DNA from 3 places in the Streptomyces sp. BK79 genome. Region 2 is predicted to be linked to each of the others. Evidence: riboswitches for the same ligand, from Rfam matches in the RefSeq annotation. Region 2 holds a riboswitch; each other region holds the start of a gene.

Region 1 (9,935 bases), on a different contig from region 2:
TCTTCTACTGGTACCAGATGGCGTGGGTGCTGATCTCCACCGCGCTGACGATGGTCGCCTACAAGCTGTGGCAGCGTGACCAGCGCGCCCGCCGGGAAGGCGGGGCCAAGTGAACGACGGCGTGAACGGCGTCGCGCTCGCCGTCTTCATCTTCTTCTTCCTGCTCGTCACCGCCATGGGCTTCCTGGCCGCCCGCTGGCGCAAGGCCGCGAACGACCAGAGCCTCGACGAGTGGGGCCTCGGCGGCCGCTCGTTCGGCACCTGGGTCACCTGGTTCCTGCTGGGCGGCGACCTGTACACGGCGTACACCTTCGTCGCCGTACCGGCGGCGATCTACGCGGCGGGCGCGGCCGGCTTCTTCGCGGTGCCGTACACGATCCTGGTCTACCCGCTGATCTTCACCTTCCTGCCGCGGCTGTGGTCGGTCTCCCACAAGCACGGCTACGTGACGACCTCGGACTTCGTGCGCGGCCGGTTCGGCTCGAAGGGCCTGTCGCTGGCGGTCGCCGTCACCGGCATCCTGGCGACGATGCCGTACATCGCGCTCCAACTGGTCGGCATCCAGGCCGTGCTGGACGTGATGGGCGTCGGCGGCGGCGAGGACACCAACTGGTTCATCAAGGACCTGCCCCTGCTGATCGCCTTCGGTGTGCTGGCGGCGTACACCTACTCGTCGGGGCTGCGCGCGCCCGCGCTGATCGCCTTCGTGAAGGACACGCTGATCTACATCGTGATCGCGGTGGCCATCATCTACATCCCGATCAAACTGGGCGGCTTCGACGACATCTTCGCGGCCGCGGGCGACAAGTTCACCGAGTCGGGCAACGGCGGACTGGTGCCGGACCACGGCGGCCAGTGGACGTACGCCACCCTGGCCCTCGGCTCGGCGCTCGCGCTCTTCATGTACCCGCACTCGATCACCGCGACGCTGTCCTCGCGCAGCCGTGAGGTGATCCGGCGCAACACCACGATCCTGCCGCTGTACTCGCTGATGCTGGGCCTGCTGGCGCTGCTGGGCTTCATGGCGATCGCGGCGGGCGTGAAGGTGGAGAACGGGCAGCTGGCGATCCCGCAGCTGTTCGAGACCATGTTCCCGGACTGGTTCGCGGGCGTCGCCTTCGCGGCCATCGGCATCGGCGCGCTGGTCCCGGCGGCGATCATGTCGATCGCGGCGGCGAACCTCTTCACCCGCAACATCTACAAGGACTTCATCAAGCCGGACGCCACCCCGGCCCAGGAGACCAAGGTCTCCAAGCTGGTGTCGCTGCTGGTGAAGGTGGGCGCGCTGGTCTTCGTCCTGGGCATGGACAAGACGGTCGCGATCAACTTCCAGCTGCTCGGCGGCATCTGGATCCTGCAGACCTTCCCGGCCCTGGTCGGCGGCCTGTTCACCCGCTGGTTCCACCGCTGGGCGCTGCTCGGCGGCTGGGCGGTCGGCATGGTGTACGGCACGGTCGCCGCGTACGGGGTGGCCTCACCGACGCAGAAGCACTTCGGCGGCTCCTCCGACGAGATCCCCGGCATCGGCGAGATCGGCTACATCGGTCTCACCGCCTTCGTGCTGAACGTCCTGGTCACCGTGGTCCTGACCTTCGTCCTGCGGGCGGCCAAGGCCCCCGACGGCGTCGACGAGACCAAGCCCGGCGACTACACGGCGGACGCGGGCGACCCGGGTGTCGAGGTGGAGCTGCCGCCGGCCACGGCGGGCACCTCGCACTGACCCCTGACACACGGCGGGCCGTCGGAGGATCCGGCGGCCCGTTGTCGTGCCCGCGGACATCGGGACACAACATCTGGGGGTGGTCGCCGGGCCCGGCACAAGATGTATGCTCGTGCTCGCTGTCGCCGCAGGGGAATCCGGTGCGAATCCGGAACTGTCCCGCAACGGTGTACTTGTGCGTGTTCGCGTCTTCACGTGTCTACGCACGGGCTTGAGTCCGAGGACCTGCCGACAGTGCGCCCGGCCGTCCCGGTCCGGGTGCCATGACGTCCGGGCCTCGTGGAGTGGGCCGGTGGACGCGACGCCGCGTGCGCTCGTGAGCTGCCCCCTGCCCTCCGCCAGGTCCCGTGCCGAGCGAGGGAGTGCCCCACGTGACCATCGCGCCAGCCGACCCGGCTTCAGCGGCCCCGTTGTCGACCACCGCTTCAGCGACCCCGGTGGCCGAGGAGTCCGACGGGCCCGGTGCCGCCCTGCTGCGGACCCTGACCGGGCTGACCGCCGACCTCCCCGACGCCGACCCCGGCCGGGTCGCCGCCGCCGCGCTGCGCGGCCGGTCCGCCCGCGCGGACGAGGCCGAGCTGCGCGAACTCGCCACCGAGGCGGCGGCCGGCCTGATCTCCGAGGACCCGGTCTACTCCCGGCTGGCCGCCCGGCTGCTGACCCTCGCCATCCGCGCCGAGGCCGCCTCCCAGGGCGTCACCTCCTTCACCGGGTCGGTCGCCGCCGGCCACCGCGAGGGCCTGATCGCCGACCGCACCGCCGCGTTCGTCCGGCTGCACGCGGACCGCCTCGACGCGCTGACCGACCCGGCCGCCGACGACCGCTTCGGCTACTTCGGCCTGCGCACGGTGTACAGCCGCTACCTGCTGCGCCACCCGATCACCCGCAAGGTCGTCGAGACCCCCCAGTACTTCATGCTGCGCGTGGCCGCCGGTCTCGCCGAGGACGACAGCACCAGGTCCGCCGACGAGGTCGCCGCCCTGTACGGGCTGATGAGCCGCCTCGACTACCTGCCCTCCTCCCCCACCCTCTTCAACTCCGGCACCCGGCACGCCCAGATGTCGTCCTGCTACCTCCTGGACTCCCCGAAGGACGAGCTGGACTCCATCTACGACCGCTACCACCAGGTCGCCAACCTCTCCAAGCACGCCGGCGGCATCGGCATCGCCTACTCCCGCGTCCGCGCCCGGGGTTCGCTGATCCGCGGCACCAACGGGCACTCCAACGGCATCGTCCCGTTCCTGAAGACGCTCGACGCCTCGGTCGCCGCCGTGAACCAGGGCGGCCGGCGCAAGGGCGCGGCGGCGGTCTACCTGGAGACCTGGCACGCGGACGTCGAGGAGTTCCTGGAGCTGCGCGACAACACCGGCGAGGACGCCCGCCGCACGCACAACCTGAACCTGGCGCACTGGATCCCGGACGAGTTCATGCGCCGGGTGGACGCCGACGGGCCGTGGTCGCTGTTCTCCCCCTCCGACGTGCCCGAGCTGGTCGACCTGTGGGGCGAGGAGTTCGACGCGGCGTACCGCGCGGCGGAGGCGGCGGGGCTGGCCCGCAGGACGCTGCCCGCCCGTGAGCTGTACGGCCGTATGATGCGCACCCTCGCGCAGACCGGCAACGGCTGGATGACCTTCAAGGACACCGCCAACCGCACCGCCAACCAGACCGCGGAACCCGGCCACGTCGTCCACTCCTCCAACCTCTGCACGGAGATCCTGGAGGTCACGGACGACGGCGAGACGGCGGTCTGCAACCTGGGCTCGGTCAACCTCGGCGCGTTCGTGGACCACGCGGCCGGCGACATGGACTGGGAGCGGCTGGACGCCACCGTCCGCACCGCCGTCACCTTCCTGGACCGGGTCGTCGACATCAACTTCTACCCGACCGGGCAGGCGGGCCGCTCCAACGCCCGCTGGCGGCCGGTGGGCCTGGGCGCGATGGGCCTCCAGGACGTCTTCTTCCGGCTCCGCCTGCCCTTCGACTCACCCGAGGCCAAGGCCCTCTCCACCCGTATCGCCGAGCGGATCATGCTCGCCGCGTACGAGACCTCCGCCGACCTCGCCGAGCGCAACGGCCCGCTGCCGGCCTGGGACAAGACCCGTACCGCCCGGGGTGTGCTGCACCCCGACCACTACGGCGTCGAGCACACCTGGCCGGAGCGCTGGGCCGCCCTGCGCGAGCGCGTCGCCACCACCGGCCTGCGCAACTCCCTGCTCCTCGCGATCGCCCCGACGGCGACCATCGCCTCCATCGCGGGCGTGTACGAGTGCATCGAGCCGCAGGTGTCGAACCTGTTCAAGCGCGAGACCCTGTCCGGCGAGTTCCTCCAGGTCAACTCGTACCTGGTGGACGACCTCAAGCGGCTCGGCGTGTGGGACGCCCGCACCCGCGAGGCGCTGCGCGAGGCGGGCGGCTCGGTGCAGGGCTTCTCCTGGATCCCCGAGGACGTCCGCGCGCTGTACCGCACCGCCTGGGAGATCCCGCAGCGCGGCCTGATCGACATGGCCGCCGCCCGCACCCCCTACCTCGACCAGGCCCAGTCGCTGAACCTGTTCCTGGAGACGCCGACCATCGGGAAGCTCTCCTCGATGTACGCGTACGCCTGGAAGCAGGGCCTGAAGACCACGTACTACCTGCGTTCGCGCCCGGCGACCCGCATCGCCCGCGCCGCGCGCGCCGCCACCGTCCCGCAGCCGGCCCCCGAAGAGGCCGTCGCCTGCTCCCTGGAAAACCCCGAGTCCTGCGAGGCCTGCCAGTGATGAACGAGAACACCAAGAACCTGCTCGACCCGGGCTTCGAGCTGACCCTGCGCCCCATGCGCTACCCGGACTTCTACGAGCGCTACCGGGACGCCATCAAGAACACCTGGCACGTCGAGGAGGTCGACCTCCACTCGGACGTCGCCGACCTCGCGAAGCTCAGCCCCGAGGAGCAGCACCTGATCGGGCGGCTGGTGGCCTTCTTCGCCACCGGCGACTCGATCGTGGCGAACAACCTGGTGCTCACCCTCTACAAGCACATCAACTCCCCCGAGGCGCGGCTGTACCTGTCCCGGCAGCTCTTCGAGGAGGCCGTGCACGTCCAGTTCTACCTGACGCTGCTGGACACCTACCTTCCCGACCCGGAGGACCGCGCCGCCGCCTTCGCGGCCGTGGAGAACATCCCCTCGATCCGCGAGAAGGCCGAGTTCTGCTTCACGTGGATGGACTCGGTCGAGTCGATGGACCGCCTGGAGAGCAAGGCCGACCGGCGCCGTTTCCTGCTCAACCTCATCTGCTTCGCCGCGTGCATCGAGGGCCTGTTCTTCTACGGCGCCTTCGCCTACGTCTACTGGTTCCGCAGCCGGGGCCTGCTGCACGGCCTGGCCACCGGCACCAACTGGGTGTTCCGCGACGAGACGATGCACATGTCCTTCGCCTTCGACGTGGTCGACACCGTGCGCAAGGAGGAGCCGGAGCTGTTCGACGACGCGCTCGGGCAGGAGGTCACCGACATGCTGCGGGAGGCCGTCGAGGCCGAGCTGCAGTTCGCGCGCGACCTGTGCGGTGACGGCCTCCCGGGGATGAACACCGACTCGATGCGGCAGTACCTTCAGTGCGTGGCCGATCAGCGCCTGACGCGGCTCGGCTTCGCCCCGGTGTACGGCTCCGAGAACCCCTTCTCCTTCATGGAGCTGCAGGGGGTTCAGGAGCTGACCAACTTCTTCGAGCGGCGTCCTTCGGCGTACCAGGTGGCGGTGGAGGGCACCGTCGACCTGTCCGAGGACTTCTGAGTCTCCTTCCCTGTTCCCTCGCCCTCCCGGGCCGCCTGGGCCTCCCTGATCCGACGGTCGACGCGCCTGTCGCGCACGATGCCGATCACCGAGGGGAGGACCATGAGGACCAGGAGTCCGAAGGTCACGAGCATGCCGATCAGGGCTTCCATCTGGTTTCCGGTCATGACACCACTGTCGCGCCGGATACTCCTTACCGGGAGTGGCAGGACTGCCGCAGGGCCTCGATTTCCTGCCACTTCCGAGGCACACTGGCGGCATGCTGAAGAACGTGGCGGCCGTCCTGCTGGACGGCGTGCAGCCCTTCGAACTCGGCGTGCTCTGCGAGGTCTTCGGCACCGACCGGAGCGACGAGGGCCTGCCGGTGTACGACTTCGCGGTGGTGTCGGCCCAGGGCCCGGAGCTGAGCACGCACGTCGCCGGGCTCTCCGTCGCCACCCCGTACGGGCTGGAGCGGCTGGAGGAGGCCGACCTGATCGCCGTACCGGCCGGGAGCGGCTACGCGCGCCGGGAGTACCCGCCCGAGCTGCTGGACGCCCTGCGGCAGGCGGTGGACCGGGGCGCGCGGGTGCTGAGCGTGTGCTCCGGGGTGTTCGTGCTCGGCGCCGCCGGGCTGCTGGACGGGCGGCGGTGCACGGTCCACTGGCACCACGCGGACGAGCTGGCCCGGCAGTACCCGACGGTGGCCGTCTCGCCGGACGTGCTCTACGTGGACGACGACCCGGTGATCACCAGCGCCGGCACCGCCGCGGGCATCGACGCCTGCCTGCACCTCGTGCGCAAGGAGCAGGGACCGGAGGTCGCCAACAAGATCGCCCGGCGCATGGTCGTACCGCCGCACCGGGACGGCGGTCAGGCGCAGTACATCGAACGCCCGCTGCCGCGCTCCTCCTGCGACACCGTCGGCGAGGTGCTGGCCTGGATGGAGCAGCACCTCGACGAGGAGGTCACCGTCGACCAGCTCGCGGCCCGGGCGCACATGTCCCCGCGCACCTTCGCCCGCCGCTTCCAGCAGGAGACGGGCACGACTCCCTACCGCTGGATCCTGCGCCAGCGCGTGCTGCTGGCCCAGCGGCTGCTGGAGGCGACGGACGAGACGATGGACGCGATCGCCTGGCGCACCGGCTTCGGTACGGCGGCGGCCCTCAGGCACCAGTTCGTCAGGGCCCTGGGCACCACCCCGCACGCCTACCGGCGCACCTTCCGGGGCCCGGAGGCGGTCACCGTCGCCTGACGGTCACCGCGCCACGGGCCTGACCAGCAGGTCGTGCGGACGCAGCGTGATGCCCACGCGGACCGCGTCGTTCGAGCCCGCCACCTGTTCGAAGCGGTACTTCGTGGCGAGGGCCGCCGTGATCAGCGTCAGCTGCGCCATGGAGAAGTGATCGCTGGGACACTTCCGGTTGCCCACGCTGAACGGCTTCATGGCGAATTTCGGCACCGCCGCCGCCCTCTCCGGAAGCCAACGGTCCGGGTCGAACTCCAGGTTGTCGGCGTACGACTTCGCATCGCGCTGGATTGCGTACGGACTGTAGATGATGTCCGAACCGGCCGGAATGCGATAGCCACCGAGTTCGGTCTCGGTCACCGCGCGCCGCGTCAATACCCATACGGCGGGACGCAAACGCATGGCCTCCACGATGACATTGCCGGTGTGCCTAAGCTTGCGGACGTCCTCGAATGCCACGGGACGCCCACCGGTGACCTCTCGCACTTCGTCGCGTATGCGGTCGGCATGTTCCGGGTGGTCGGCAAGTGCCTGCAGCAACCACATGATCGTGGAAGCGATGGTTTCGCTGCCGGGGGTGAGTATCGCCACGACCTGGTCGTGGATCTCCTGTTCTCCGATCGGGTCGCCATTGTCGTCCTTGGCCTCCAGCAATGCCGTCAGCAAATCGTCCGGCTTTAAACCGGACGCGCGGCGCTCGGCGATGATCTCGTCGACCAGGAGGTGGAGATCGGCCAGCGCGTCGTTGAATTCGCGATTGGCCGGGAGGGGCAGCCGGTACAGCGGTCCCAGCGGGACCACCATCCGCCGGTACATGCCCCGGAAGACGGTGGCGAGCGCGACGCACAGCCGCTCGGCGCGCTCGTCCATGTACTGGCCGCGCAGCAGGCAGCGGGCCGCGACGCGCACGGCGACGCGGAAGGACTCGGAGGTGGCGTCGACGGTCCGCCCCGGCTGCCAGCGCTCGGCGAGGGCGTGCGCCTCCTCCTCCATGATCGGCCCGTAGGCGGGTATGGCGTCGAGCCGGAACGCCGGCTGGATGGTGCGCCGCTGACGGCGGTGGAGCGGACCGTTGGCGGTCGCCACGCCCTCCTTGCCGAGCAGGCCCTCCAGCGACTCCCACAGCGGGCCGGCTATGTGGTAGTCGGGGCTCAGGGCCAGGGCGCCGGTGAGTTCCGGGGCGGTGACCGCGTAGACGGTCTTCGGGCCGAGCTTGATGCGCACGATGTCGCCGTGGTCGCGCAGCTGGGACATGAAGGCCAGCGGGTCGCGGGCCAGTTTCCAGCCGTGGCCGAGCAGCGGGACACCGCCACCCGCGACGGGCGGCTCGCGCAGTCCCGTGGCCGGTTCCGCACGGGTTTCGGGATGGACGGACTCGACGGTCATTTCTCACCTGCCGCTTCGTTGTTGACGTACGGGGGCGTGGACCGGTCGTCCCAGCTGTCGACCATGTAACGGCCGGACTCGTGGTGGAACCAGTAGACGGAACTGAACCAGTTCCGCATATTGCCGACGTTGGCCCGTACGGCGCCGCTCAGTTCCTTTCCGCGTACGGTTCCGTCGGCGAGTGCGTCGGCGAACCGTAATGCGTCCTGCTCCGCGTCGAGGAAATCGGTGATGCATTCCTCGACCCGTCGCCGGACTTCTCCGATCGCTTCTTCCAGGGTCAGTCCGTGATGGGTGATGAGACTGATTCCGAGATTGTGCACCTCGTCGCCCGCTATTTCCTTGGGCAGTGAGCAGAGGTCGTTGTACCAGGCGGCGAATTCCTGACTGAGCAGCGCCGCCCGGCGATAGGCCGGGTGCTTGCGGACGCTGTCCGGGAGTTCGCAGCCCGCGCTCGGCTCCAGCAGGTCGGTCCAGATCCAGTGGGCGAAGGTGAGCCGGCGCAGTTCGAGGTACTCCTCGACACCGGGCACGACCGAGCGGGTGCGGTTGTGGAATTCCCGGTCGTACGCGTCGATCACCGCGTGGAAGTGGCGGGCGAACCGGGCGTTCCACGTCGCCGGCGGGGGCAGAAAGGCGTACAGCCGCCGCACGCTGTCGGCGAACCCGGCCACCAGCGTGTCCTCGTGGTGCAGATGGTCCCCGGGTGAGTCGAGTGCCGTGTGGAGTTGGTCCCGCAGTCGCCGCCAGGCGCCCGGACGGCCGTGGACGATGTCCCGGTCGTGCCGGTCGTCCCAGACGAAGAACCACGCGCTGTAGTCCGCTATCGCCTGCATGACCTCGTCGGGAGCGCCGAGGTAGTACCCCGCCATGAGGTCCGTGTAGCACAGGCCGTCGGCATATTCCGCGACCTTGTCCGCCGGCATGAGCCGTTTCTCCAGCAGCCACGTCCGGGTGTTCTCCTGGAGCCGGGGCCAATACGGGTGCAGTTGCCGGGGAAATGCCGCCTCGATGACCGGGAGGCGGAGCGATGGCGGTACTGCGATCGCGGTCGGTGCCGCTGTGGTGCCGTGTGAGAAAGCATGCACGAACAAACCCCTCTCAGCCGCCGGTGGCGCACGCCCCTCTCGCCGAGCGGGGCGTGCGCCGTTGCGTATCCCCGCGCTTCCTATTCAGCACCACAACTGACCGTTCTGGGAACGGATTTGCTCCATTCACTACCCCAACGTGCCGGAATTCTCCTGGTGTGTGGCAGGTTTCTGATCTCCGGGCGAGCGGGGAGGATCGAACGCGTGACGGACGGACGAACGGCGCCCACCCGGGCCGGAACCCGGACGGACGCCGTGCGTCGAGGACGTGTGAGGCGGGTGGGAGACCTCAGTCGTTGGCCACCACGGGGTAGCGCGGCTCGTTCTCGGCCATCTGCCGCAGCGCGTCCTTGCGTTCGCGCTTGGAGAGCCGGTCGATGTACAGGTACCCGTACAGGTGGTCCGTCTCGTGCTGGAGGCACCGGGCGAAGTAGCCCGTGCCGCGCACCTTGACCGGGTTGCCCTTCTCGTCCTGCCCGGTCACCTCGGCGTAATCCGGACGGGCGAGCGGCGCGTAGGCGGTCGGCACGGACAGGCAGCCCTCGTTGCTGTCGTCCAGGCTGCGCCGGTCGGCGGGCAGCTCGACGAGGACCGGGTTGCAGACCACGCCCACGTGGCGGACGCCCTCGTCGTCGGGGCAGTCGTAGACGAAGACCTTCTTGGCGACGCCGATCTGGTTGGCGGCCAGGCCCACGCCCTCGGCGGTGCGCTGGCTGGCGAACATGTCCGCGACCAGCTGCT
Region 2 (9,935 bases):
TGTGGCTGCGGGGGCTGCTGGTGGTGGCCGTCGGCGTGGTCCTCGCCGCGCTCGCCGCGGTACGGCGGTCCGGGGGCGGCAGGGGCCGGGAGGACCGGTAGGGCTGGGAGGGCCGGTAGGGAAGGGAGGGCCGGGAGGACCGGTAGGGCTGGGGGCCGGGAGGACCGGTAGGGCTGGGAGGGCCGGGTGGGTCGGGGTGGGCGTGGGTAGCCGTCGCCCCGCGATCCGCCTGTGACCGGCCCCCGGCCCCGGGCGCGGACGGGCGGGCCACCGGACGGGCCCACCTGGGATCTCCGTGCCAGAATGGACGCCGCCGCGTCCTGGCATCCACCGCACCGTCCGCACCGCCGTCGTGCGTCCGCCCGCACCGTCCCGCCCAGAGGTTCCCGTGACCAAGCCCGTCGCCCGTGAGCCGCAGCGGCGCAACGCGCGGTCCAACCGGGCGCGCATCCTGGCCACGGCACGCCGGGAGTTGGGGCGGAATCCCGACACCACGCTGGAGGAGCTGGCCCAGGCCGCCGGTGTCGTACGGCGCACCCTCTTCGGGCACTTCCCGGGCCGGGCGGCGCTGCTGGAGGCGCTGGCCGAGGAGGCGTCCGAGGTGCTGCGCGGCGCTGTGGCCGCCGGGGCGGAACGGATCGGTCCGGCCGAGCCGGCCGAGCGCGCGCTCGCGTACTTCATGATGCTGATGTGGCCCGTCGGCGACCGCTACCGGTTGCTCCTGGCGCTGGCCCGGCGTGACCTGGGCGAGGAGCGCGTGGCCGAGATCCTGGCCCCGGCCCGCGCCGAGGCCACCGCCATCCTGGAGCGCGGTCAGCGGGACGGCGTCTTCCCCGCCCATCTGCCGCCCGCCGTGCTGAGCGTGGGCCTTGAGGCCATGACGGTCGCGCTGCTGGAGCAGGTCAACGCCGGTGCGCTGGAGGACGACGGGACCCGGGTCGCGATCGCCCAGCTCATCACGGCCGGGGTGCCGGAGCGGCGGGCGCGGTCCGTGGTCGCGGACGTGGCCCCGACGGTGCCCGCGGAGGCCGTCCCGGCCGAGTGAGCCGCCGGCGGCGCGTGTCGGCGCCCTGGGGTCCGGGTCGTACCGAGTGTCCGTCCAAGGGGCCGACCCGTAGCGCGTGTGCGTCCGAGGAGGCCGACCCGTAGCGCCTGTGCGTGCATGCGTGCGTGCATGCGTGCGTGCATGCGTGCGTGTGTGCATACGGCGGACCGGGCCCCGCCCGGCCCGTCCTCCCGTCACCCTCCACCATATTTGCACGTCCCTGTGCAACAAACTACGCTGCACGAGTCTGCACACCAATGGGCAATTAACGTGCCCGAACCCTCCCCGGGAGCCCTCATGCCCCTCCTGGCCACCACACCCGTCGAGAAGATGACCGGGCCGTACGCGCGGCGCTGGTGGGCGCTCCTCGTGCTGTGTCTGAGCCTGCTGATCGTCGTCATGGCCAACACGTCCCTGATCGTGGCGGCGCCGGACATGACGGCCGACCTGGGCCTGAGCAGCAGCGACCTGCAGTGGGTGATCGACGGCTACACCGTCCCGTACGCCGCGCTGATGCTGGTCCTCGGCTCGATCGGCGACAAGTACAGCCGCCGCGGCGCCCTGATCGCCGGCCTCGTGGTCTTCGCGGGCGGTTCGGTGATGGGCAGCCTCGTCGACGAGACCGGGCTGGTCATCGCGGCCCGCGCGATCATGGGCGTCGGCGCCGCCGTCGTCATGCCGGCCACGCTGTCCCTGCTGGTCGCGGTCTTCCCCAAGGGGGAACGGGCTCGCGCCATCACCGCCTGGACCGCCACCTCCGGCCTCGCCATCGCGGTCGGCCCGCTGGTCGCCGGCCGGCTCCTGGAGGACCACGCCTGGGGCTCGACCTTCCTGGTCAACGTCCCCATCGCGGTCGCCGCCGTCGTCGGCGCGCTGGTCCTGGTCCCGCCGTCCAGGGCGGCCGGCATGGGCCGGATCGACTACGTGGGCGGCCTGCTCTCCATCGTCTCCGTCGGCAGCCTGGTCTACGCGAGCATCGAGGGCCCGCACTTCGGCTGGGGCGCCGGCCCGGTCGCCGCGGCCGTCGTCGCGGGCGTCGGCCTGGTGGTCTTCGTGTGGTGGGAGCTGCGCCACCCGCACCCCATGCTGGACGTGCGCAGGTTCCTGTCGCGCCCCTTCAGCGGCTCCATGGTCGCCGTGCTGTTCTTCTTCTTCGGCACCTACGGCGCCATCTACTACGCCACGCAGTTCCTGCAGTTCGTGCTCGGCTACGGCGCCCTGGAGACCGGCGTCCGCCTGCTGCCGCTGGCCGGGGCCGTGTTCGTCGGCGCCGCGGTGACCGGGAGGCTGACGCCGAAGCTGGGCGTGAAGGCGATGGTGGGCTCCGGCATGGTGATCGGCACCGTCGGGGTGTTCCTGCTGGTCCTCATCGAGAAGGACTCCGGCTACGCCGACTTCCTGGCCCCGATGCTGCTGCTCGGCCTCGCCATCGGGCTGAGCGTGTCCCCGGCCACCGACACCATCATGGGCTCCTTCCCGGAGAGCGAGCTGGGCGTCGCGGGCGGCGCCAACGACACCGCGCTGGAACTCGGCGGCTCGCTGGGCATCGCCGTCCTGGGCTCCCTGCTCGGCACCGCCTACCGGGACGAACTCGCCGGCCTGGTGGGCGACCGCCTCCCGGCCGCCGCGCTGGACACCGCCCAGGACTCCGTGGGCGGCGGACTGGCCGTCGCCGAGCGCCTCGCGGCGAACCCCGACGCCGGTCCGCGGCAGGCCGAGGCCCTCGCCGACGCCGTGAACCAGTCCTTCGCCCACGGTGTCGCCACGACCAGCCTGGTCGGCGGGATCATCATGGCCGCGGGAACCCTGATCGTCCTCGCCGTCCTGCCCGGCCGCCGCGCCGCCGCCCGGCAGCGGCCCGAGGAGGAGCCGGCCGGCACCCGGGACCCGGAGTTCAGCGACGCCGCGCGGTGATCCCCGGGAGGAGCCGGCCGTCGCCCGGACCGCGGGTACCGCGACGCCGCGCGGTGAGCCCGGGTCGGCGCCGGCGGGGTGCCGTCCCCGTCAGTCCGCCAGCGCGGCCAGCTCCTCGGGCGTGCGCGGGCCCGCCGCCGACCCGGTCAACAGGCCCCGCGCGCGCAGCAGCCGGGCCGCCGCGACCCCCCACGGCAGGCCCAGGCCCGCCTGCCGCAGCAGGTCCGCCCGGGCCAGCGTCGTGTCCGTCGGGCCGGTGTGCACCCCGGCCGGGGTGAGCAGGGCGGCGTCGTCGGACCAGCGCAGGGCGAGGTCGACGTCGTGGGTGGCCATCACCACGGTGGTGCCGCCCGCGCGCAGGCGGCCCAGGGTGGCGAGCAGCCGTTCCTGGCCGTCCGGGTCGAGCCCGGCGGTCGGCTCGTCCAGGATCAGCACCCGGGGCCGCATCGCGACGGCCCCGGCGATCGCGGTCCGTTTGCGCTGCCCGTACGACAGCAGGTGGGTGGGCCGGTCGGCGAGCGCGGCGATGTCCAGGGCGTCCAGCGCCTCCCCGACCCGGGACCTGACCTCGGCGTCCGGCAGGCCGAGGTTGAGCGGCCCGAAGGACACGTCCTGCGCCACCGAGGCCGCGAAGAGCTGGTCGTCCGGGTCCTGCACCACCAGTTGCACGGTGGTCCGCAGCCGCGTCAGCCCCCGCCGGTCGTACGTCACCGGCTCCCCGTCGACCGTCAACGTCCCCGCGCCGGGCCTGAGTCCGCCGCTGAGCAGCCGCATCAGCGTGGTCTTGCCGCTGCCGTTGCGGCCCAGCAACGCGAGGGCGCGCCCCGCGACCACGGCGAAGTCCAGCCCGGTGAGGACGTCCGGGCCCTCCTCGTACGCGAAGGACACGCCCCGCAGGGCTACCGGCGCCGGCTGAGCCGTCCCGACGGTCTCGCTCACGACAGCGGTCCTTCCAGTACGAGGGTCAGGGCGGCCAGCGCCGCCAGCAGCGCGACGCTCGCCGCCGTGAACGGCACCGAGACGCGGGCCTCGGGCACCAGGACGCGCAGGGTGCCGTCGTACCCGCGTCCGGCGAGCCCGTGCTGCAACCGCGCCGCCCGGTCGAAGGCCCGCACGAACGCCGTGGCCCCGAGCCCGCCCAGCGAACGCCAGGCGGCGGCCCGGGTGGTGTGCCCCAGGCGCGCCGCCTGCGCCTCGCGGATCCGGCGCACGGAGTCCAGCAGCAGGAAACTCATGCGGTACGTCACCAGCGCCACGTCCACCACCGGCGCCGGCACCCCCGCCCGCACCAGGCGGGGCAGCAGGTCGGACATCGGCGTGGTGAACGCGAACAGCAGCACCCCGAGGGAGGCCGCCGAGGTGCGCAGCAGCAGCTCACCGGCGCGCACCGCCCCGCCCTCCGCCACCGTCAGGAACCCGTCCGCGCCCCCCACCCGCACCAGCAGCGGCAGCGCGCCCGTCACGCAGAAGCCCAGCGGCACCCGGTAGGCCCGCCACAGCCGGCGCCGGGGTACGCCCGCCGGGCCGAGCAGCACGGCGAGCGCCGTCACCAGGACCAGCGCCGCGCCCGGCCAGGGCGGCAGGGAGACCGCGAGGACGGTCAGACCCAGCCCCAGCACGGCCTTGTCCACGGGGTGGCGACGGCGCCAGCGGCTGCTGTGCGCGGCCGCGTCGATCGGCAGCACTCAGTCCCCTTCGGGCGCGTCCCGCCGGGCGGCCGCGGCCGCCCGCTCCTCGCCCTGCCGCCGGCCCCGGCGCAGCCCGAAGTAGTACGCCAGCACACCCGCGCCGAGCGCGGCCTGCACGGCGAACAGGGCCGACTCGATCTCCCCGGACGGCGGCTCGTACAGCGGCGAGAACCACGGCTCGTAGTCCGGCTCGATCTCCGTGATCGCCGTCTCGGCCTCGGCGTCGGCCCCGGCGAACGGCTCCTCCTTGTGGTCGCCGAGCCCCAGCACCAGCGGCAGCACCGCCAGCGCGGCCACGGCGAGCAGCAGCAGGGCGTTGATCTTCGCGTTGCGGCTCATCGGGCCACCGCCTGCTTCTCCGTCCGGGTCTTCGCCGACAGCACGCCCAGCCGGGCCAGTTCACCCTTGCTGGACTGCACCAGCAGCCGCATCACGAGCACCGTGAGCAGGCCCTCGCTGACCGCCAGCGGGATCTGCGTGACGGCGAAGATGGACCCGAACTTGCCGAGCGCGCCCAGGAATCCGCTGCCCGCGTCCGGGAAGGCCAGCGCCAGCTGCACGCTGGTGACGCAGTACGTGGACAGGTCGGCGACGAACGCCCCGCAGAACACGGTGACCATCAGCGGGACGTCGTAGCGGCGCAGCAGCCGGTAGACGGCGTAGCCGGCCCAGGGGCCGGCGATCGCCATCGAGAAGACGTTGGCGCCCAACGTGGTCAGCCCGCCGTGGGCGAGCAGCAGCGCCTGGAAGAGCAGGGTGATGGTGCCCAGGACCGCCATGACCGGCGGCCGGAACAGGATCGCGCCCAGGCCGGTGCCGGTCGGGTGGGAGCAACTCCCGGTGACCGACGGCAGTTTCAGGGCCGACAGGACGAACGTGAAGGCTCCGGCGGCGCCGAGGAGCAAGGTGCTCTCCGGGTGCTCCCTGACCTCACGGGTGAGTGACCGGACTCCGTGGACGACGAACGGCGCGGACGCGACACCCCAGGCGATCGCGTGCGCCGGTGGCAGAAAGCCCTCGGCGATGTGCATGGCTCAGCAGACCCTCTCCAGCACCTCGTGGATGGACGACGCGCCTTGGCCGGTCTCCTGGCTTACGGGTACCACCGCCCGTGCTCCGCCTTCCCGGGTCCTAGGACCCAGTGGCTGCCCCTGAGGGCCGGAGCCGGACTTCCCGATTCACAGTGGCGAGGGCCGCACCGGCATCACACCGGATTTCCCGTTCACCAAGGCGTGGCGACAGTAGTGCTCCCACCGGTGCGGTGACAAGCGGGCCTCGGGTCCGGCGGCACCCCGCCGTCACCCGTGCCGGTCTTGTCCTGCCTGCCGATCCTGCCCGTCCTGCCCGCCCTGGCGGTCCTGTCCGGCCTGCCCGTCCCGCCGGTCCTGCCCGTCCCGCCGGTCCCGTTCCGGCCGCCGGACCACCATGTCGCGCATCCGCTGCGCCAGCGCGGTCGCGGCGGCGGTGAGGAACACGAAGCTGTACACGATCTGAAGCACCGTCACGACCCGTGCCGACTGGCCGTGCGGGGTGATGTCGCCGTAGCCGACGGTGGCGAGGGTGACCACCGTGAAGTACAGGGCGTCGACGCGGGTGCCCAGACCGGTCAACTCGCCCGGTGTCTTGGCGAGGGCGTAGTAGGCGGCCGAGAAGACGTGCACGGACAGGACGATGAGCAGGGTGATGACCACTCCGGGCCGGGTGTTCGGGCGGTTGACGAGCACGTGGCGGATCTGCCGGAGCAGCAGCGCGGCCACGACGGTCAGCAGCAGGGCGAACAGCAGCCAGCTCAGCACGGGCCGCCGCGGGCCCAGGTGGTCGAGGGGGAGGAGGAAGTAGGCCGCGACCACGGCCGCCGCGACACCGGCCCGGACGAGCCAGGGCAGGCCCGCACGCCGGCCGGCGGCCGGCCGGTCCGCCCGGCGCCTCATCGCGGCGTCTCCCGGGGCTCCGCCGGGCCCTCGGCGGCCTTCGGCCCCGTCCGCCTCACCAACTGCGTGACGACGAAGGCGACGACCGACGCGGTGACGATCAACGGCATCTGGTCGTACGCCTCCCCGCCCATCAGCAGCACCGCCAGCACCGCGCTGGTCAGCGGCAGCCCGGTCACCGCGGCGGCAGCGGCGGAGATGCCGAGGGCGAGGGCCGGGGTGGTGCCGAAGCCGGGCAGCCCGGAGCAGGCCACGGCCGTCGCCGTGCCCAGCAGGACGGCCGGGAAGATCGGGCCGCCGCGCAGACTCCCCAGCGCGATGCCCCAGGCCAGCCCCTTGCACGCGACCAGCGCCACCAGCGCGCCGACGGACCAGGCGTGCGGGTGGGCCGCCAGCTCGCCGAGGGTGGCCTGACCGGACAGGGCCGCCTCCGCCGGGGAGCGGCCGGTGATCAGGGCGTACGCGGCGAGGCAGACACCGACCGCGGTGGCGCACAGGACGGTGCGCGAGGCCGTGTGCCGCCCCGTCCAGGAGACGGTGCGCCGGCCCAGTTCGCGGGCCGCCGTGATCAGCACCGCGATCAGCGCCGCCGTCGGCACGCCCCACAGGAAGTCGCCGGCGTCCGGATCGGTGCCCGGCGGTACGTCGTGCAGGGCGAGGGCGCCGATCTTCAGGCCGGTCCATTCACCGAAGCCGGTGAAGACCAGCGCCCCCGCCGCGCTGGCCAGCAGACAGGGCAGCAGCAGGGCCACCAGCTGCGCGCCGGCGAGCCCCGCGCCCTCGATCAGCAGGACGGCCGCGGCCACCGGTCCGCCGAGGATCGTGGAGATCGCGGCGGTGGAGCCGGCCGTGGCCAGGACGGCGCGCGCCCTCGGGTCCCCGGTCGCGCGTGCCCGCCGTACGGCCAGCAGGGCGAGCCCGCTGCCGACCGCCATCAGCGGCGCCTCGGGACCCAGCACCACGCCGAGCGGCAGCGTCGCGAGCGCCGCCAGCACGGCGCCGGGCAGCGCGCGCGGGCCCACGGGCGCGCCGCCCAGCCCGTCGACCGGCAGGTGCCCGCCGCCCCCGGGCATCCGGGTCACGATCGGCGCCAGGATCAGCCCGGCCAGCACCAGCGCGGGCAGCGGCCACCACCAGGGCGGGGCGTCGTAGCCGGCCGCCTCGGGCAGCGACGTCCACACCCAGTGCTGGAGTTCGTGCTGGAGGCCGACGAAGAAGAAGCACGCCAGCGCGATGGGGACGCCCAGCAGCACGCACAGCAGCAACAGCCGCAGGTAGCCGGGGCTGAGCACGGTGCGCCGCAGGGACTGCTCGGCCCGGCCCGGGGACGCGTTCGCGGGGGCGGGCTGCGTCGTCACGGGCCCTCCTCCGTCCAGCTCGGCCTCGGCGGGCACGCGTCGGCCGCGGCACGCACGCGTCGGTCTCGGGTGCGCACGCGTCGGCCGCGGCACGCACGCGTTCGCACGTGCGCTTCAGTAAACGCGAGGCGGGTCGGGGGCGCACGCGCACCGGGCGTCCCGGTGAGCGGGCGGGCGCGCACGAGGCCGGGGGCCCGGTCACCCGTTCGGCGGACCGGCCTGGCCGGGCGGGCCGGTCCGCCGCAGGCTCGGAGTGACCTGTCGGCGCCTCCCGTGCCGGCGGGCGCAGGCCCGTACGGGGAACAGCAGAAAGGACTCCGCTCATGAGCCAGCACGCCGCACCTTCTCCCGGCAGGCCGACACACGGCGCAGGCACCCCGCGATCGGCGGACCGGTCCAGCGGCTGGGTGACCGGCGGTGTCGTCTTCGCGGGCGTACTGCTGCTGCTCAACGGCGCCCTCGCCGTGCTGCAGGGCATCGCCGCCATCGCCGAGGACGACGTGTACGCCCGCGTCGGCAGCTACGTCTACGAACTCAACCTCACCGGCTGGGGCGTCATCCACGTCATCCTGGGCGCCCTGCTGCTCGCCACCGGCTACGGCCTGCTCAAGGACATGGCCTGGGCGCGGTTCGCGGGCATCGTCCTCGCCTCGCTCAGCCTCATCGCCCAGTTCCTGTTCCTGCCGTACGCGCCCGTCTGGTCCGTGGTCATGATGGCGATCGACGTCTTCGTGATCTGGGCACTGGCCAGCCGCCAGGACCAGGCGGACCGGCACGCCTGAGCGTGAGCGGTGACCGGCGGCCGGCACCCGCGGCCGCCGGTCGGGGGGCGGTTCACGGCCGCGATCACACGATACGGAGCGTCGCGATCCGTGTCGCTGTTGGGCCGAACGGGTGACTTGGCGTAAGAATTGGCTGGTGCAGGCAATGAAGGCGAGTGAAATCGGGGGAGCCGGTGAACAGCCACGACGTCACCGATGAGCAGTGGGAAGGGCTCGCCCAGGTCGTTCCGCTGCGCGGGCGCGACGCCTGGCCGTCCGCGGTCGGTCACCGGGCGCTCCCGGAGGCGGAGACGGAGGCGCGCCGCCGTTTCGTCGTCCTCAGGATCAACGTGTTCGCGGACGCCCGCGAGGTCGCCGAGACCCTGATGGCGGGCATTCCGGTCCTTTTGGACCTGACCAGTGCCGAGACCGAGGTCGCCAAGCGGGTCCTCGACTTCAGCACGGGGGTCGTCTTCGGTCTGGCCAGCGGCATGCACCGCGTCGACCGCAACGTCTTCCTGCTGACCCCGGCCGGGACCGAGGTGAACGGGCTGATGGAGGGCGCCGCGGGGGTCCCCGGGGTGTGACGGGGGTGCGCGGTCCTGACGGGCCCGTCCCCCGATCGTAGGAACGCCGTACGGGCAAAACGGTTCGCCGAACGGCGGAGTCCTACGGTCCGCATATGGCAGTGACACCCGCGCCGACGGCGTCCGCCGCACCCCACCCCGACCGGCCCCGCGTCACGGAGCTGCGGCTGTCCGCCTTCGCGGGGCACCGGCGTGCCGTGCTGCGGTTCGGGCCGCTCACCGTGCTGGCCGGGCCGAGCGGCAGCGGCAAGACCAGTGCCCTCAGGGCGTACGACGCCCTGGCCCGGCTCGGCGGCGGCGCCGAGCTGGGCGCGGTGTTCCCCGACCCGGTCGCCTGGGTGCCCGAGCGGGCCCGGCCCGACGCCCAGCGCCGCCGCGGATTCCGCATCGGCTGCACGGCCGACGGACCGGCGGGCCCGGTGCACCTGGACCTCGCCGTGCAGGCGGAGCCCGAACTGCGCGTCGTGGGCGAGCGGTTGACGGCCGACGGCGTCGTGCTGCTGCAGACGGCCCTGCGCGATCCCGGCCGCCGGGCCGTGCAGGCGGAGTGGTACACGGCCGGGTCGGCGCCGGTGACCCGCGCCCCGCTGCCCGACGACCGGCTCGGCACCCCGCTGCTGCCGCTGCGGGTGGCCGGCAAGACGGACGGGC
Region 3 (9,935 bases), on a different contig from region 2:
GCCACCCGCTTCACGTAGCCCTCGGTGTCGCCGGTCTCGAACCGCGACCAGGCGTCGTCGACCACTCGGGTCCGCACCTCGACGGGACGGCCGGCACGCCGGGCCTCCTCCTCGATCAGCGCGACCGTGGGCGCGAGGGTGCTCTCCACCGCGGCGAGGACGGCGACGCGCGGACCGGCGGCCACCGCGGCGGCCGCCATCGGCCGGTCGACGCGGAGCACCGGCACACCGGCCCCGGCGCCGGCCGCCTCGGCGACCGCGCCGATGGTGGAGCAGGTGCACAGGACGGCCCGCGCTCCTTCCGCGACGGCCCGCCGCAGCACGGCTCGGACGGCGTCCGTCACCGCCTCCGGCCCGTCGCGCCTGGCCCGGTCCAGCAGTTCGGCATCGACGTGGTGCCGCAGCTCCAGACCCGGGTGCGCCTCGTCGCGCAGGGCGTCGAAGACCGGGACGTGCATGGACGAGGTGTGCAGCAGCGCCAGCACGCACGTCTCCTTTGTCGCTATGTCGTCTTGTCGCGGTCAGTCCGGGCAGGGCGGTCCCGAACCGCTCAGAAACGCTCAGGGTGCGCCACGAGCCACTCCTTGGCCGCACGCAGCAGCTCGGGGTCGGCCGCGGGCGCCTCGTCGGGGTGGCGCTCGGCCCACTTCACGACGTACGGACACAGCGGGGCGACGACCACGCCCTCACCGCGCGCGAGGGCGTACAGCTCACGCGCCAGCGAGCCCGCGATGCCCTGGCCCTCGTGGTCCGGCTCGACGACGGTGTGCACGGGGACGAGGGCCCGTTCGGGGGCGTCCAGGACGAAGTACTCGATGCGGCCGACCACCTCGCCGGCCGCGATCGCCTCCAGGCGGCCCGCCGCCCGGTCGTCCCGGATCTCGATGTCGCTCACGGCCACGCTCCTAGTCCGCGCAGATTCGGTACGTCAGGCCGACGCGACGGCCTGCGGGCTGCGTTCCTGGTCCGAACCGGGCACCGGTTCCGACGCGTCCGCGCCCAGGGCGACGATACGGTTGCCGCCGTCCACGTGCACGACCCGCGGTCGCAGCGACCGCGCCTCGGCGTCGGTGACCTGAGCGTAGCTGATGATGATCACCAAGTCGCCGGGGTGGACGAGATGGGCTGCGGCCCCGTTGATCCCCACGACTCCGGACCCCCGCTCGCCCTCGATGACGTACGTCTCCAGGCGGGCGCCGTTGGTGATGTCCACGATGTGCACCAGCTCGCCGGGCAGCAGGTCGGCGGCGTCCAGCAGATCGGCGTCGATGGTCACCGAGCCGACGTAGTGCAGGTCGGCCTGGGTGACGGTGGCGCGGTGGATCTTCGACTTGAACATGGTACGAAACACGAAGAAACTCCCGATTCGTCTGCTCCCTGCCCGCGTCCGCGGGTCAAGGGCGTTCTTCGGAGACTACCTCGGTTCGTGTGCCCGGTCAGCCGTCCCGGGCGTTCCGGGATCCACACCACACCCGCCCCTCGACGGCTCCCCTCGCTACTCCACGCGCGGCACTCCACGCGCGGCGGCGCGGCGCCCGGGCGGGGCGCAGGTGTACAGGTCGAGGATGTCCGGCAGGGGCGCGACGCCGGGGCCGCCGGCGCGGACCCAGGCGACGATGTCCTCGGTCGCCCCGGGGTCGTTGACCAGGCCCAGCCACACCGGCCGTCCGCCGGCCGCGCGGCCCTCGGCGGAGGGCTGCACGACGATGACGTTGGCCTGGTCGCACACGTCGAGGCACGCGGAGACACGGACGGGTGCCGCCGCGCGCAGGCGCTCGGTCTGGGCGGCGTGGTCGACACCGGTCACCTTGGGGCTGCCGCAGCAGCAGTCCCGGCACACGACGATGCGGCACGGTACCGGTTCCACGGGTGGTGCGGGCATGGCGCGCCTTCCCTCTCTCCGGGGAGATCCGCCCCGGTGGTTCGCGGAGGAGGCGACCGCGTGAGTCTCCTGGCTCTCGGGTCGAGGCGCGTCCCGGCCTTCCCACCCGGCATCGGGCAGTGGCCTGTCGGGAAGCGCTCGCCGATCACAGTGGCGGGACCGCGCCGGGTTCACACCGGCTTCCTCGTCCGCCGTCGCCTTGTCGCCGGCCATCATTCCATCGCGCGGTCGTCCGCACGGCAGCGGTCCGGGCGAATGTCAGCAGACAGGTCTTCCTCGTCGGCGAGTTCGGCGACCGGGCGTCCTGCGGTCCGGTGTCCGCTCGCCCGCCGGTGGCCTCCGGACACGACCGGAACCGGTCACACTCGATCACTCGTCCTGGGGCAGGAGGACGAGCGGACGGGAAGCGATGCGGGATCGGGTGGATGTGCGGGGCCTGGTGGGCCGGTTGGGCCGGGGGCGTGGGCGGGGGGTCGCGGCGGCGGCGGTGCTGACGGCCGTTCTGTTGCTGTGCCACGGGGTGGTGCCCAACGCGGTGGGCGGGCTGGGCAGTCTGCTGGAGTCGTTCCTGCCGTGGCTCGGTGCGGTGGTCGTGGTGCTGTTCGTCCTGGCGCTGGTGCGCCGCTCGGCCCTCGCGCTGGTGGCGCTGCTCCTGCCGGTGGCCGCCTGGACGTACCTCTTCGGCGGTCTGCTGCTGCCCGCGCCGGGCCCCGGCACCGCCGACCTGGTCGTGGTGCAGCACAACGTCAGCGACGAGAACGCCGACCCGGCCGGCACGGCCCGCGCCCTCGCCGGCGCCGGGCCCGACCTCATCGCGCTCCAGGAACTGGTGCCCCCGGCACTCGACGCGTACGAGCGGACGCTCGCGCCCGACTACCCGTACCGGGCGGTCCGGGGCACGGTCGGGCTGTGGTCGAGGCATCCGCTCGCCGACGCCCGGACGCTGGACATCAGACCCCGGGGCATCACCGGGGAGTGGAGCCGCGGGCTGCGGGCCGAGGTACGCACCCCGCGCGGTGCGGTCGCCGTGTACGTCGCGCATCTGCCGTCGGTCCGCGTCGGGGCGAGCGGGTTCTCGTCGTCCCGGCGCGACGAGAGCGCCGCTCTGCTGGGGGACGCCGTCGCGGCCGAGCGGCTGAGCCGGGTGATCCTGCTGGGCGACCTCAACGGCACGGTCGACGACCGCGCGCTGGATCCGCTGACCAGCCGCCTGGACGTGGCCGAGCGGGGCGTCGCGCTGAGCTTCCCGGCGGGCTTCCCGCTGGCCCGGATCGACCAGGTCATGGCCCGCTCCGCGACCGTCCGGCACCTCCGCGTCCTGCCCGCCACCGGCAGCGACCACCTCCCGGTCGCCGCCCGGATCGGACTGGGATGAACGGGGCGTACGCCGCGCCGCCGGACGGACCCGGCTCGAGGGAGCCGGAGAGCAAGCCGCTTGCGGGGCTTGCGTTAGCCTTTCGTGTGTGACGCGACGACTTGCTCAGGTGGCGAAGAAGGTTGGGGTCAGCGAGGCCACGGTCAGCCGGGTCCTCAACGGCAAGCCGGGGGTTTCCGAGGCGACCCGCCAGTCCGTCCTGAGCGCGCTGGACGTCCTGGGATACGAGCGGCCGACGCAGTTGCGGGGCGAGCGGGCGCGGCTGGTGGGGCTGGTGCTGCCCGAGCTGCAGAACCCGATCTTCCCGGCGTTCGCCGAGGTCATCGGCGGCGCGCTGGCCCAGCAGGGGCTGACGCCGGTGCTGTGCACCCAGACCAAGGGCGGCGTCTCCGAGGCCGACTACGTCGAGTTGCTGCTCCAGCAGCAGGTGTCGGGGGTGGTGTTCGCCGGCGGGCTGTTCGCCCAGGCGGACGCCCCGCACGACCACTACCGGCTGCTGGCGGAGCGCAACATCCCGGTCGTGCTGATCAACGCGTCCATCGAGAACCTGGACTTCCCGTGCATCGCCTGCGACGACGCGGTGGCCGTCGAGCAGTCCTGGCGCCACCTGGTCTCCCTGGGGCACGAGCGGATCGGCCTGGTGCTCGGCCCCTCCGACCACATCCCCTCCCGCCGGAAGCTGGCCGCCGCCCGGGACGCGGCGAAGGCCATGGGCGTCGAGCTGTCCGGCGACTTCGTCGAGCGGTCGATGTTCTCCCTTGAGGGCGGCCAGGCGGCGGCGTCCCGTCTGCTGGAGCGCGGGGTCACCGGCATCATCTGCGCCAGCGACCCCCTCGCCCTCGGCGCCGTACGCGCCGCCCGCAGGCGAGGACTCGCCGTACCCCGGGACGTCTCCGTCGTCGGCTACGACGACTCCGCCTTCATGACCTGCACCGAACCCCCGCTCACCACCGTCCGCCAGCCCATCGAGGCCATGGGACGCGCCGCCGTCGACCTCCTCTGCGCCCAGATCCAGGGCACCGAAGTCCCCCACGGCGAGCTGCTCTTCGAACCGGAACTCGTCGTCCGCGGCTCCACCGCCCAGGCGTCCGCCGGCTGACAGGACGTGCGCGCCCGGGACGCCGGGCGCCCGGGGACCGCACATTTCTTGCGGGAAATGACCGCGTTTTGCGGCTCCCCGACACAGCTCATGAAAGCCCCTGGTCCGGGGCGCCCTTTAGGACTCCCCCCGTCCTCAGCGGCACCACCCGCGTCCGGCCGCGGGCATGCCGTGCTGCCTTCTCTGTGGACGACTGAACAATTCTCTGCAACTCTCTGATCGCTCAGCGTAAATGACGGAGAAATTCGAGCGTCCACCTGATGAGCACATCCGGATGAGCCGTGTCTCGTGGCCACGCGGCACGAGGCGGAGATCGGGGACAGATCAGATGAGAAACCGGAACTGGAGATCACGTGCCGTGTGCACCGTGGTCGCGACCAGTCTCCTGGCGTGGGGAGGACCGCTGCTGTCGGCCACGGCGGCCGGTGGTGCCAACCTCGCCGTCGGGGACCCCGCGGCGGCGAGCAGCTCGCACGGCGAGTACGGCGCCGCCCACATCACCGACGGCAACCAGGGTTCGTACTGGCAGAGCGGCGGTGGCAGCCTGCCCCAGTGGGTGCAGACCGACCTCGGTGCCACCGAACGGATCGACGAGGTGGTCCTGCGGCTGCCCGCCGGCTGGGAGAGCCGCGACCAGACCCTCTCCGTGCAGGGCAGCGCCGACGGCACGAGCTTCAGCACGCTGAAGAGTTCGGCCACGTACCGCTTCTCGCCGGGGTCGGGCAACACGGTCACCGTGGGCTTCCCCGCCACGCAGACGCGGTACGTGCGGGTGCACATCACCGCGAACACCGGCTGGCAGGCGGCCCAACTCTCGGAACTGGAGGTGCATGCGGCCGGGGAGTCGTCCACGAACCTCGCCGCCGGGCGCAGCCTGACCGCGAGCAGTTCCACGGGACCGTACACGCCCGCGAACGGCAACGACGGGAACAAGGCCACCTACTGGGAGAGCGCCGGCAACGCCCTGCCGCAGTGGCTCCAGGCCGACCTCGGCTCCTCGCGCCGCGTCGACCGCGTCGTGCTGCGGCTGCCGGACGGCTGGCCGTCCCGGAGCCAGACCCTGAAGGTGCAGGCCAGTGACAACGGCTCGGACTTCACCGACCTGACCGCCGCCAAGGCGTACACCTTCGGCGCAGCGGGCGGCCAGTCGGCCACGATCACCTTCGACGCGACCACCACCCGCCACGTGCGCGTCCTGGTGTCGGCGAACACCGGTCAGCCGGCCGCCCAGGTCTCCGAACTGGAGGTCTACGGCCCGGCGTCCGGCGACACGCAGGCGCCGACCGCGCCCGCGAACCTCGCCTACACCGAACCGGCGACCGGGCAGATCAGGCTGACCTGGAACGCGTCCACCGACGACACGGCCGTCACCGGTTACGACGTCTACGCCGACGGCAGCCTCCTGACGTCCGTGGCGGGTGACGTCACCACGTACACCGACACCCGGCCCGCCGACGCCACCGTCACCTATCACGTGCGGGCCAGGGACGCGGCCGGCAACCGGTCGGCCGACAGCAACCAGGTCACCCGCCGCGCCGGCACCGGTGACACCCAGGCGCCGACCGCGCCCGCGAACCTCGCCCTCACCGAACCGGCCGCCGGGCAGATCAAGCTGACCTGGAACGCCGCCACGGACGACAAGGGCGTCACCGGCTACGACATCTACGCCGACAACAAGCTCCGCCGGAGCGTCGCCGGCGACGTGACCACCTACACCGACACGCAGCCGGCGTCCGCGACCGTGACCTACTTCGTGCGGGCCAAGGACGCGGCCGGCAACGTGTCGGGCGAGAGCAACTCCGTGACCCGCACCGGCAGCGGGAGCGGCGGCTCGAACCTCGCCGTCGGGAAGCCGATCAGCGCCTCCTCCGTCATCCACACCTACGTCGCCGGGAACGCCAACGACAACAACACGGCGACGTACTGGGAAGGGGCGGCGGGCAGCTACCCGAACACCCTCACCCTCGAACTCGGCGCCGACGCGGACGTCGACCACCTCGTCCTCAAGCTCAACCCCGACCCCGGCTGGTCCAGGCGCACCCAGAACATCCAGGTGCTCGGACGCGGGCAGGACACGACGGAGTTCAGCAGCCTGGTGGCCGCGAAGGACTACGTCTTCGACCCGGCGAGCGGCGGCAACAGCGTGACCGTACCCGTGGGGAAGCGGGTCGCCGACGTCCAGCTCCGGTTCACCGCCAACAGCGGGGCGACGGCCGGGCAGCTCGCCGAGTTCCAGGTCGTCGGTACCCCCGCGCCCAACCCCGACCTGGAGGTGACGCGGCTGACCACCTCGCCCGCCTCGCCCGTCGAGTCGGACGAGATCACCGTGTCCGCCACCGTCCGCAACAGCGGCCCGGCCGCCGCCCCGGCCGGCGAGGTCGCCCTGCGCCTCGGTGGCACCAGGGTCGCCACCGCCGAGGTCGGCGCCCTGGCGGCGGGCGCGCAGAGCACCGTCAGCGCGTCGGTCGGGGCACGCGGCGCCGGTTCCTACGAGCTGAGCGCGGTCGCCGACGAGGGGAACGAGATCACCGAGCAGAACGAGACCAACAACACCTACACGCGGCCCGAGCCGCTGGTCGTCAAGCCGGTCCAGAGCTCCGACCTGGTCGCCGCGACGGTCACCACCTCGCCCTCCAGCCCGGCCGCCGGTGACGACGTGACCTTCAAGGTGGCGCTGAGGAACCAGGGCACCCAGGACTCCGCGGGCGGCGGTCACGGCGTGACGCTCGCCCTCGTCGATTCCAAGGGCGCCACCGTCAAGACCCTGACCGGCGCGCACTCCGGTGTCATCGCCGCCGGCACCACCGCCCCGGCCGTGAGCCTCGGCACCTGGCAGGCGGCCGACGGCTCGTACACCCTGCGGGTCACCGTCGCCGACGACGCCAACGAGCTGCCGGTCAAGCGGGAGAACAACACCTCCACGCAGCCGCTGTTCGTCGGGCGCGGTGCCAACATGCCGTACGACATGTACGAGGCGGAGGACGGCACGGCCGGCGGCGGGGCGAAGGTGGCCGGCCCCAACCGCACCATCGGCGACATCGCCGGCGAGGCGTCCGGCCGCAGGGCCGTGCACCTCGACGCGACCGGCGAGTACGTCGAGTTCACCACGCGGGCCGCCACCAACACCCTGGTCACCCGCTTCTCGATCCCAGACGCGCCGGGCGGCGGCGGCATCGACTCCACGCTGAACGTCTACGTGAACGGCGTCATGAAGAAGGCGCTGCCGCTCACCTCGAAGTACGCCTGGCTGTACGGCAACGAGGCCGCGCCCGGCAACTCCCCCGGCGCGGGCGCCCCACGCCACATCTACGACGAGGCGCACCTCATGCTGGGCGAGACCGTCCCGGCGGGCAGCAGGATCCGGCTCCAGAAGGACGCCGCGAACACCACCGACTACGCGATCGACTTCGTGAACCTGGAGCAGGTCGCCGCGGTGCCCAACCCCGACCCGGCGGCGTACGTGGTGCCGACCGGGTTCACGCACCAGGATGTGCAGAACGCGCTCGACCGAGTCCGCATGGACACCGGCGGCAAGCTGGTCGGGGTGTACCTGCCGCCCGGTGACTACCAGACGTCGAGCAAGTTCCAGGTGTACGGCAAGGCCGTGAAGGTGGTCGGCGCCGGCCCCTGGTTCACCAGGTTCCACGCGCCCACGGCCCAGGACAACACCGACATCGGCTTCCGGGCCGACGCCACTGCGAAGGGCTCGTCGTTCGCGAACTTCGCCTACTTCGGCAACTACACCAGCCGCATCGACGGGCCGGGCAAGGTGTTCGACTTCTCCAACGTGTCGGACATCGTGATCGACAACATCTGGAACGAGCACATGGTCTGCCTCTACTGGGGCGCCAACACCGACCGGATCACCGTCAAGAACTCCCGGATCCGCAACATGTTCGCCGACGGCGTCAACATGACCAACGGCTCGACCGACAACCTGGTGTCCAACAACGACGCCCGGGCGACCGGTGACGACAGCTTCGCGCTGTTCTCGGCGATCGACGCGGGCGGCGCCGACATGAAGAACAACCTCTACGAGAACCTGACGACGACGCTGACCTGGCGCGCCGCCGGCCTGGCCGTCTACGGCGGCTACCACAACACCTTCCGCAACATCCACATCGCGGACACCCTGGTCTACTCGGGCATCACCATCAGCTCGCTGGACTTCGGTTACCCGATGAACGGCTTCGGCACCGATCCGACGACCTTCGAGAACATCTCGATCGTCCGGGCCGGGGGGCACTTCTGGGGCGGCCAGACCTTCCCGGGCATCTGGGTGTTCTCGGCCTCGAAGGTGTTCCAGGGCATCCGGGTCACCGACGTCGACATCGTCGATCCGACCTACAGCGGCATCATGTTCCAGACGAACTACGTGGGAGGGCAGCCCCAGTACCCGATCAAGGACACGGTCTTCACGGACGTCTCGGTCTCGGGTGCGCGCAAGAGCGGTGACGCCTTCGACGCCAAGTCCGGCTTCGGCGTCTGGGCCAACGAGATGCCCGAGCCGGGACAGGGCCCGGCGGTCGGCGAGGTCACCTTCAACGGGCTGAGGCTGAACGACAACGCCGTGGACGTACGGAACACGACGTCCACCTTCAAGATCACCCGAAACCCGTAGGCCGCTCCGGCCCGCCGGACAGCTTGACGACTGGCGCAAGTCTCTTGCGGAGGCTTGCGCTAGTCTTGCGTGTGTGACGCGACGACTTGCTCAAGTAGCGAAGAAGGTTGGGGTCAGCGAGGCCACGGTCAGCCGGGTGCTCAACGACAAACCCGGAGTCTCGGAAGCGACCCGGCAGTCCGTGCTGAGCGCGCTGGACGTCCTCGGCTACGAGCGGCCGACGCAGCTGCGGGGCGAGCGGGCGCGGCTGGTGGGGCTGGTGCTGCCCGAGCTGCAGAACCCGATCTTCCCGGCGTTCGCCGAGGTCATCGGCGGGGCGCTGGCCCAGCAGGGGCTGACGCCGGTGCTGTGCACCCAGACCAAGGGCGGCGTCTCCGAGGCCGACTACGTCGAGCTGCTGCTCCAGCAGCAGGTCTCCGGTGTGGTGTTCGCCGGCGGTGGGCTGTTCGCCCAGGCGGACGCCCCGCACGACCACTACCGGCTGCTGGCGGAACGCAACATCCCGGTGGTCCTGATCAACGCCTCGATCGCGGACCTCGACTTCCCCTGCATCGCCTGCGACGACGCGGTGGCCGTCGAGCAGTCCTGGCGCCACCTGGTCTCGCTCGGCCACGAGCGGATCGGCCTGGTGCTCGGCCCCTCCGACCACATCCCCTCCCGCCGGAAGCTGGCCGCCGCCCGGGACGCGGCGAAGGCCATGGGCGTCGAGCTGTCCGGCGACTTCGTCGAGCGGTCGATGTTCTCCCTTGAGGGCGGCCAGGCGGCGGCGTCCCGTCTGCTGGAGCGCGGGGTCACCGGCATCATCTGCGCCAGCGACCCCCTCGCCCTCGGCGCCGTACGCGCCGCCCGGCGCCGCGGACTCCACGTACCCCGGGACGTCTCCGTCGTCGGCTACGACGACTCCGCCTTCATGACCTGCACCGAACCCCCGCTCACCACCGTCCGCCAGCCCATCGAG

The links. A riboswitch is a leader RNA that binds a small molecule or an ion and turns the genes downstream of it on or off. The one in region 2 is predicted to bind cobalamin.
Region 1: it holds a riboswitch for cobalamin, as region 2 does, so the genes downstream of both, ACFIF2_RS16250 (ribonucleoside-diphosphate reductase subunit alpha) here and ACFIF2_RS17175 (energy-coupling factor ABC transporter permease) in region 2, are expected to answer to the same signal.
Region 3: it holds a riboswitch for cobalamin, as region 2 does, so the genes downstream of both, ACFIF2_RS28055 ((2Fe-2S) ferredoxin domain-containing protein) here and ACFIF2_RS17175 (energy-coupling factor ABC transporter permease) in region 2, are expected to answer to the same signal.

What each region holds. Positions count from the first base shown of each region.
Region 1 is NZ_JBHVOC010000011.1:199,080-209,014, forward strand. It holds gene ACFIF2_RS16240 (DUF3311 domain-containing protein) at 1-113, shown strand, start outside; gene mctP (monocarboxylate uptake permease MctP) at 110-1,720, shown strand; cobalamin riboswitch at 1,810-1,968, shown strand; gene ACFIF2_RS16250 (ribonucleoside-diphosphate reductase subunit alpha) at 2,092-4,479, shown strand; gene ACFIF2_RS16255 (ribonucleotide-diphosphate reductase subunit beta) at 4,479-5,492, shown strand; gene ACFIF2_RS16260 (GlxA family transcriptional regulator) at 5,752-6,726, shown strand; gene ACFIF2_RS16265 (cytochrome P450) at 6,730-8,106, opposite strand; gene cyc1 (epi-isozizaene synthase) at 8,103-9,194, opposite strand; gene def (peptide deformylase) at 9,484-9,935, opposite strand, start outside.
Region 2 is NZ_JBHVOC010000012.1:159,317-169,251, forward strand. It holds gene ACFIF2_RS17145 (APC family permease) at 1-101, shown strand, start outside; gene ACFIF2_RS17150 (TetR/AcrR family transcriptional regulator) at 389-1,045, shown strand; gene ACFIF2_RS17155 (MFS transporter) at 1,343-2,959, shown strand; gene ACFIF2_RS17160 (energy-coupling factor ABC transporter ATP-binding protein) at 3,050-3,898, opposite strand; gene cbiQ (cobalt ECF transporter T component CbiQ) at 3,895-4,644, opposite strand; gene ACFIF2_RS17170 (energy-coupling factor ABC transporter substrate-binding protein) at 4,645-4,986, opposite strand; gene ACFIF2_RS17175 (energy-coupling factor ABC transporter permease) at 4,983-5,678, opposite strand; cobalamin riboswitch at 5,708-5,892, opposite strand; gene ACFIF2_RS17180 (potassium channel family protein) at 5,946-6,578, opposite strand; gene ACFIF2_RS17185 (chloride channel protein) at 6,575-7,936, opposite strand; gene ACFIF2_RS17190 (hypothetical protein) at 8,260-8,718, shown strand; gene ACFIF2_RS17195 (cell division protein SepF) at 8,892-9,284, shown strand; gene ACFIF2_RS17200 (ATP-binding protein) at 9,380-9,935, shown strand, end outside.
Region 3 is NZ_JBHVOC010000024.1:161,297-171,231, reverse strand. It holds gene ACFIF2_RS28070 (aspartate/glutamate racemase family protein) at 1-485, opposite strand, end outside; gene ACFIF2_RS28065 (GNAT family N-acetyltransferase) at 551-895, opposite strand; gene panD (aspartate 1-decarboxylase) at 929-1,351, opposite strand; gene ACFIF2_RS28055 ((2Fe-2S) ferredoxin domain-containing protein) at 1,496-1,882, opposite strand; cobalamin riboswitch at 1,945-2,070, opposite strand; gene ACFIF2_RS28050 (endonuclease/exonuclease/phosphatase family protein) at 2,292-3,257, shown strand; gene ACFIF2_RS28045 (LacI family DNA-binding transcriptional regulator) at 3,346-4,356, shown strand; gene ACFIF2_RS28040 (discoidin domain-containing protein) at 4,685-8,977, shown strand; gene ACFIF2_RS28035 (LacI family DNA-binding transcriptional regulator) at 9,051-9,935, shown strand, end outside.